2 linked regions of the Azospirillum brasilense genome follow. The protein of the gene in region 2 interacts with the protein of the main gene of each other region in a pairwise test. Links are inferred from orthologs where the notes say so. Each region holds a gene or a part of one and is shown on either strand. Other genes may lie near its edges.

Region 1 (3,223 bases), 980 kb from region 2 along the record:
GGCCTGTTGTGGACGCTTGCAACGCCCACACGGCCACACCAGAGCGTTCACGCTCCCTCACCAGGTATCCGTGGCCGCCATCTGTCAATGCTTAGGCTCGGCCGCAGATGGGGCGGGGCGCCAGCCCCGGTTCCATGCGTGGGGCGTGGGCTTCATGAAAAAGGGCGGACCCGGTTGGATCCGCCCCCTTCTGCGTCTGTTCGATCAAGCTCCAGCTTCGCTTGATCTCAGCCTTTCTCAATCATTGAGTGAAACTTCTCAATCATCGAGTTCGGCTCCTCAGGCTTTGCGTTAACGACCAGAAGAGCCGTTTACACGTCGAGGTTGGCGACCTTCAGGGCGTTCTCCTGAATGAACTCACGGCGTGGCTCGACGATGTCACCCATCAGGGTGGAGAAGACTTCCTCCGCCTGATCGGCGTGGTTGACCTTCACCTGCAACAGCGAGCGCTTGGTCGGGTCGAGCGTGGTTTCCCAGAGCTGGTCGGGGTTCATTTCGCCCAGGCCCTTGTAGCGCTGGATCGTCACGCCGCGGCGGCCCAACTCCATCACCGTATCGAACAGGGCGACGGGGCCGGTCAGGCTGCGGCTCTCCTTCTGCTTTTCGAAGGCGCGGCCCGGCTCGGCGTAGACGCGCTTCAGGTCCGCCGCGATGGCGTCCAGCTTGCGGGCCTCGGCGCTCTTCAGCAGGTCGGCGTCCAGATGGTGGCGGTGGGTGACGCCGCGGCGCGTCCGCACCAGAGCGTAGCCGCCCTGGAGCAGGCTTTCGCCGCGCCAGCCGCCTTCCACGTCCAGCGCGTTCAGCCGGGCGGCCACCGCCTCGGCCGCCTGCTGCGCCTGGGCGGTGTCCTGCGACAGCGCGACCGACAGGGCGCCGCTCACCGCCGCCGATTCGACCACCGACAGGTTGCCGGCCTTGCGGGCCAGCGTCTCGATGTGCAGGCGGGCGCCGCGGGCCTGCTCAACCATCTCGCGCAACGGTTCGCCGGTCAGCAGGGAGCCGTCGGCGGGGCGCACGGACAGGTCGCCCAGCGCCGCCTCGATCAGATACTCCTCCAGCGCCCGGTCGTCCTTCAGGTACCGCTCCTTGGCGTTGCCGCGCTTGATGCGGTAGAGCGGCGGCTGGGCGATGTAGAGGTAGCCGCGCTCGATCAGCTCCGGCATCTGCCGGAAGAAGAAGGTCAGCAGGAGCGTGCGGATGTGGCTGCCGTCCACGTCCGCGTCGGTCATGATGATGATCTTGTGGTAGCGCGTCTTGTCCGGGTTGAACTCGTCGCGCCCGATGCCGGTGCCCAGCGCGGCGATCAGCGTGCCGATCTCCGCCGAGGACAGCATCTTGTCGAAGCGCGCCCGTTCCACGTTCAGGATCTTGCCGCGCAGCGGCAGGATGGCCTGGAACTGGCGCGACCGGCCCTGCTTGGCCGAGCCGCCCGCCGAATCGCCCTCCACGATGAAGAGTTCGGAGAGCGCCGGGTCGCGCTCCTGGCAGTCGGCCAGCTTGCCGGGCAGGGAGGCGATGTCGAGCGCACCCTTGCGCCGGGTCAGCTCGCGCGCCTTGCGGGCGGCCTCACGGGCGGCGGCGGCCTCGACCACCTTCTGGACGACGCGCTTGGCGTCCGCCGGATGCTCCTCGAAATACTGGGCGAGGCATTCGCCCACCACCGCCTCGACCACCGGGCGGACTTCGGAGGAGACCAGCTTGTCCTTGGTCTGGCTGGAGAATTTCGGGTCGGGCACCTTCACCGACAGGACGCAGGTCAGCCCCTCGCGCGCGTCGTCGCCGGAGAGGTTGACCTTCTCCTTCTTCGCGATGCCCGACTCGTTGGCGTAGTTGTTGATCGCCCGCGTCAGCGCCGCGCGGAAGCCGGCGAGGTGGGTGCCGCCGTCCTTCTGCGGGATGTTGTTGGTGAAGCAGAGGGTTGTCTCGTGGTAGCTGTCGTTCCACTGGAGCGAGCATTCCACGGTAACCACGCCGCCATGCTCGGTCGGGCGCTCCGCCTTGATCGAGATCGCCGGCTTGTGCAGCGGCACCTTGGAGCGGTCGAGCCAGTTCACGAAGGCTTCCAGCCCGCCTTCATAGTGCAGGTCCTGGACCTTCGGCTCCACCCCGCGGGCGTCGGTCAGCACCAGCCGCACGCCGGAGTTCAGGAAGGCCAGCTCGCGCAGCCGGTGCTCCAGCGTCGCGAAGTCGAATTCGGTGTTGGTGAAGGTGTCCTTGGACGGCAGGAAGGTGACCTCGGTGCCGGAGAGCGGCTTCTGCCCGCCGTTGCCGTCGTCGACCATCGGGGCCGCGCCGATGTCGGCCAGCCGCTCGTCGGCGACGCCGTGGCGGAAGCGCATGAACCATTCGCGGCCGTTGCGCCAGATGCGCAGCTCCAGCGTCTCCGACAGGGCGTTCACCACCGACACGCCCACGCCGTGCAGACCGCCCGACACCTTGTAGGAGTTCTGGTTGAACTTGCCGCCGGCGTGGAGCTGGGTCATCACGACCTCCGCCGCCGACACGCCCTCTTCGGAGTGGATGTCGGTGGGGATGCCGCGGCCGTTGTCGCGCACCGTGACCGAACCGTCGGCGTTGAGCTGCACCACGACCGCGTCGCAGTAGCCGGCCAGCGCCTCGTCGATCGCGTTGTCCACGACCTCGTAGACCATGTGGTGCAGTCCGGAGCCGTCATCGGTGTCGCCGATGTACATGCCCGGACGCTTGCGCACGGCGTCCAGCCCGCGCAAGACGGTGATCGATTCCGCGCCGTAATCCTGCTGCGGGAGGTCGTTCTTCAGTGCTTCCTGTGCCATGGTTCGACTATAGCAGACTGCGTTGGGTTTCGGCGGAATACCGTACTTCGGTGGGTGATTTTCTGGGCTTTTGAGCCCTTTTTCAGGAGCTAGGCCGGGGTCACGGTCGCATCCTCGATGTGGAAGCGTTTGGCGGCACTGCCGAGCGGCCCGAAGACCGAATCGTCGGTGCCGGTCATCCAGGCCTGGGCGCCCAGCGCCAGGATCTCGTCGAACAGCGCCTCGCGCCGCTGCGGGTCCAGATGGGCGGCCACCTCGTCCAGCAGCAGCAGCGGGGCGGCCCCGCGCTCCGCCGCCAGAAGGCGGGCGTTGGCCAGCATGATGGCGATCAGCAGCGCCTTCTGTTCCCCGGTGGAGCAGAGCGCCGCCGGCATGTCCTTCTGGGCGTGGCGCACCGCGAGGTCGCTCTTGTGCGGCCCCAGCGTGGC
Region 2 (3,576 bases):
TCCTCCCGAACCATCGCCACCCGCTCGTCCGTCGAAAAGAGCGGACCTTTGCCGGCGTTGCGGGCGACGCCGACGATCAGATGATCGACGAGGCGCGACGCCCGCTGGATGATGTCCATATGACCGTTGGTGATCGGGTCGAAGGTGCCGGGATAGACACCGATGCGGCGCTTGGCCATGGGAGTACCTTCCGCCTCTTTTTATTCGATCGTGTCACCGGGGGTATCGCCAGGAGCGGCCTCGTTCCCAGCCGCATCGTCCACGGAGGCCGTCACGCCGCCGTTTGGATCGCCGCCATTCGGATCGCTGCCGTTGCCGTTGGTCCCGTTCCCGTTGGTGTCCTCATCCTCCGCGATGGACGCGACGGACACCACGCGCTCGTCCGCACCGACGCGGAACAGCGTGACGCCCAGCGTCTTGCGGCCCGCGATCCGTACGTCGTGGATCGGCATGCGGATGACCTGACCGCCGTTGGTGACCATCATCACCTGATGCGAGTCCTCCACCGGGAAGGCCGCGACGATGGAGCCGTTGCGCTCGCCCATCTCCATGTTCCAGATGCCCTGGCCGCCGCGGCCGGTCACCCGGTACTCGTAGGAGGAGGTCCGCTTGCCGTAGCCGCGCTCGGTCACGGTCAGCACATACTGCTCCAGGCCCTTCAGCTCCTCGTAGCGCTCCGTGCTGAGCGTCACGGCCTCGGTCGACACCTCGTCGGCCTCCGGCGCCGCCTCGCCCTCCATGTCGACGCCTTCCTCGCGCTTGCGCTTCAGGAAGGCGGCGCGCTCCTCGGGCGACGACTCGACGTGGTGGAGCGTGGTCATGGAGATGACCTCGTCGCCATCGGCCAGACGGATGCCGCGCACGCCGGTCGAGGTGCGGCCGGCGAAGACGCGCACGTCGGCGACCTCGAAGCGGATGCACTTGCCGCCGCCGGTGGCCAGCAGAACGTCGTCGGCTTCGGAGCAGGTGCGGACGGCGATCAGACGCTCGCCCTCCTCCTCCAGCTTCATGGCGATCAGGCCGTTGGAGCGGATGTTGGCGAAGTCCGACATGCGGTTGCGGCGCACGTTGCCCTTCGAGGTGGCGAAGACGACGTGCAGGTTTGCCCACACGGCCTCGTCCTCGGGCAGCGGCAGGACGGTGGTGATGGTCTCGCCGTCGATCAGCGGCAGCAGGTTCACGAAGGCCTTGCCGCGCGCCTGCGGGTTGCCCAGCGGCAGGCGGTAGACCTTCAGCTTGTAGACCATGCCGCGCGACGAGAAGAGCAGAAGCGGCGTGTGGGTGTTGGCGACGAACAGGTCGCTGACCGCGTCCTCCGCCTTCATCGACATGCCCGACCGCCCCTTGCCGCCGCGCTTCTGCGCGCGGTAGGTGGACAGCGGCACGCGCTTCACGTAGCCGGACTGGCTGACCGTGACGACCATGTCCTCGCGCTGGATCAGGTCCTCGATGTCGGCCTCGAACTCCAGCTCCTGGATCTCGGTGCGGCGCGGGGTGCCGAACCGCTCCTTCATCTCCACCAGCTCGTTGCGGAGGATGCCCAGCAGCTTCGCGCGGTTGGCCAGAGTCTCCAGGTAATCGGCGATCTGGTCGGTGACGTCCTTCAGCTCGGCGCCGATGCGGTCGCGCTCCAGCCCGGTCAGGCGGTGCAGACGCAGGTCGAGGATGGCGCGGGCCTGCTCCTCCGACAGACGGTAGGTGCCGTTCTCCGACACGCCGCGGCCCGGCTCGTCGATGAGCGCGATCAGCGGGGCGACGTCCAGCGCCGGCCACTCGCGCTCCATCATCTGCTCGCGCGCCCAGACGGGGTCCGGGGCGCTGCGGATCAGCGCGATCATGGCGTCGAGGTTGGCGACGGCGACGGCCAGACCGACCAAGGTGTGGGCGCGCTCGCGCGCCTTGCCCAGCAGGAACTCGGTGCGCCGGGTGATGACCTGCTCGCGGAACCGGACGAAGGCCGCGATGATGGCCTTCAGGTCCATCAACTCCGGACGGCCGCCGTTCAGCGCCAGCATGTTGACGCCGAAGGAGGTCTGGAGCTGTGTGTGGCGGAAGAGCTGGGCCAGCACCACGTCGGGCACGGCGTCGCGCTTCAGCTCGATCACCACGCGCACGCCGTCGCGGTCCGATTCGTCGCGCAGGTCGGCGATGCCCTCGATCGTCTTGTCGTTGACGACCTCGCCGATGCGCTCCATCAGCTTGGACTTGTTGACCTGGTACGGGATCTCCGTCGCCACGATGGCGAGGCGGTCCTTGCGAACCTCCTCGATGTCGGTCTTGGCGCGGATGATGACGGAGCCGCGCCCGGTCATCAGGGCCGAGCGGACGCCAGACCGGCCGAGGATCATGCCGCCCGTCGGGAAATCCGGGCCGGGCACGATCTCGATCAGCTCTTCGAGCGTGACGTCGTTGTTGTCGATGTAGGCGCAGCAGGCGTCCACCACCTCACCCAGATTGTGGGTGGGGATGTTGGTCGCCATGCCGACGGCGATGCCGCCGGCGCCGTTGACCAGCAGGTTGGGGAAGCGCGCCGGGACGACCGTGGGCTCCTTGCCCGAATCGTCGTAGTTGGCCTGGAAATCGACGGTGTCCTTGTCGATGTCGTCGAGCAGCGCCTCCGCCGCCTTGGCCAGCCGCGCCTCGGTGTAGCGCATGGCCGCGGGCGGGTCGCCGTCCATCGAGCCGAAGTTGCCCTGCCCGTCGATCAGCGGCAGGCGCATGGAGAAGTCCTGCGCCATGCGGACCATGGCGTCGTAGATCGCGCTGTCGCCGTGCGGGTGGTATTTACCCATCACGTCGCCGACGATGCGCGCCGACTTCTTGTAGGGCTTGGTCGAATCGTACCCGCCTTCCTTCATCGCGTAGAGGATGCGGCGGTGCACCGGCTTCAGCCCGTCGCGGACGTCGGGCAGAGCGCGGCTCACGATCACGCTCATCGCGTAATCGAGATAGGACCGGCGCATCTCGTCTTCGATGGTGACCGGCGCGATGTCGGAGGCGGGAGGAAGGGGCGTCGTGCTCAAGGAGACAAACTCATTCTACGGGCTGCGGCGATGCTCGGTGTTCAGCGCTTGCTGTTCAACGCTCTCGGTTCAACACTTAAGGCTCAACGGTGATCGTCCGCACGGCCCTTCGGGCCGCTGCATGTAATATAAGAATTCCTATCAGCTTTCGCATGTGCACACAACGCTCCGGCAGTCCCACGATTTCTGGCCTTTGCAGGTCAATGGCCTCCGGCCTTTGCAGGACGAGGGCGGCTCAACAGCGCAAAGCGCAGCGAAAGGATGGTCACGGATACCACACTGGCGATCAAAATTCCCTCAAAAAGACCACGCGCGCCGCGGTCCAGCCCGAAGGCGAGCAAGGCCGACACCGGAATCATCACCACCGCGTAGGAGATGAAGTGCAGCGCGGTGGGGACCCAGGCGTCGCCGCGCCCGCGCAGCGCGTTCGCCATGACCACCTGCCCGCCGTCCGCCACCAGGACCCAGGCGGTGAAGGCGATCAGCGGCGCCACCGCGGCGATCAGCTCGGGATCGGCGCTGTAGATCGCCGCCAGCGGCTCCGGCATCCAGC

Evidence for each region. The genes of interacting proteins can lie anywhere in the genome.
Region 1: the proteins of gyrA (region 2) and gyrB interact in binary tests that used the Escherichia coli proteins (3 or more experiments, as listed by UniProt). The link is inferred for Azospirillum brasilense from one-to-one orthologs.

The regions. Positions count from the first base shown.
Region 1 is NZ_CP032346.1:1,538,243-1,541,465, forward strand. Bases 54-3,117 are described here. They hold gyrB (DNA topoisomerase (ATP-hydrolyzing) subunit B), read right to left. Parts: upstream 2,796-3,117; coding sequence 312-2,795; downstream 54-311. Other genes in these bases: recF (DNA replication/repair protein RecF), read right to left, coding at 2,885-3,117. In the rest of the region: more of recF, read right to left, coding at 3,118-3,223. UniProt on the Escherichia coli protein: DNA gyrase negatively supercoils closed circular double-stranded DNA in an ATP-dependent manner to maintain chromosomes in an underwound state.
Region 2 is NZ_CP032346.1:555,228-558,803, forward strand. Bases 1-3,417 are described here. They hold gyrA (DNA gyrase subunit A), read right to left. Parts: upstream 3,024-3,417; coding sequence 201-3,023; downstream 1-200. Other genes in these bases: coaD (pantetheine-phosphate adenylyltransferase), read right to left, coding at 1-179; D3869_RS16605 (MATE family efflux transporter), read right to left, coding at 3,224-3,417. Outside these bases: more of D3869_RS16605, read right to left, coding at 3,418-3,576. UniProt on the Escherichia coli protein: A type II topoisomerase that negatively supercoils closed circular double-stranded (ds) DNA in an ATP-dependent manner to maintain chromosomes in an underwound state.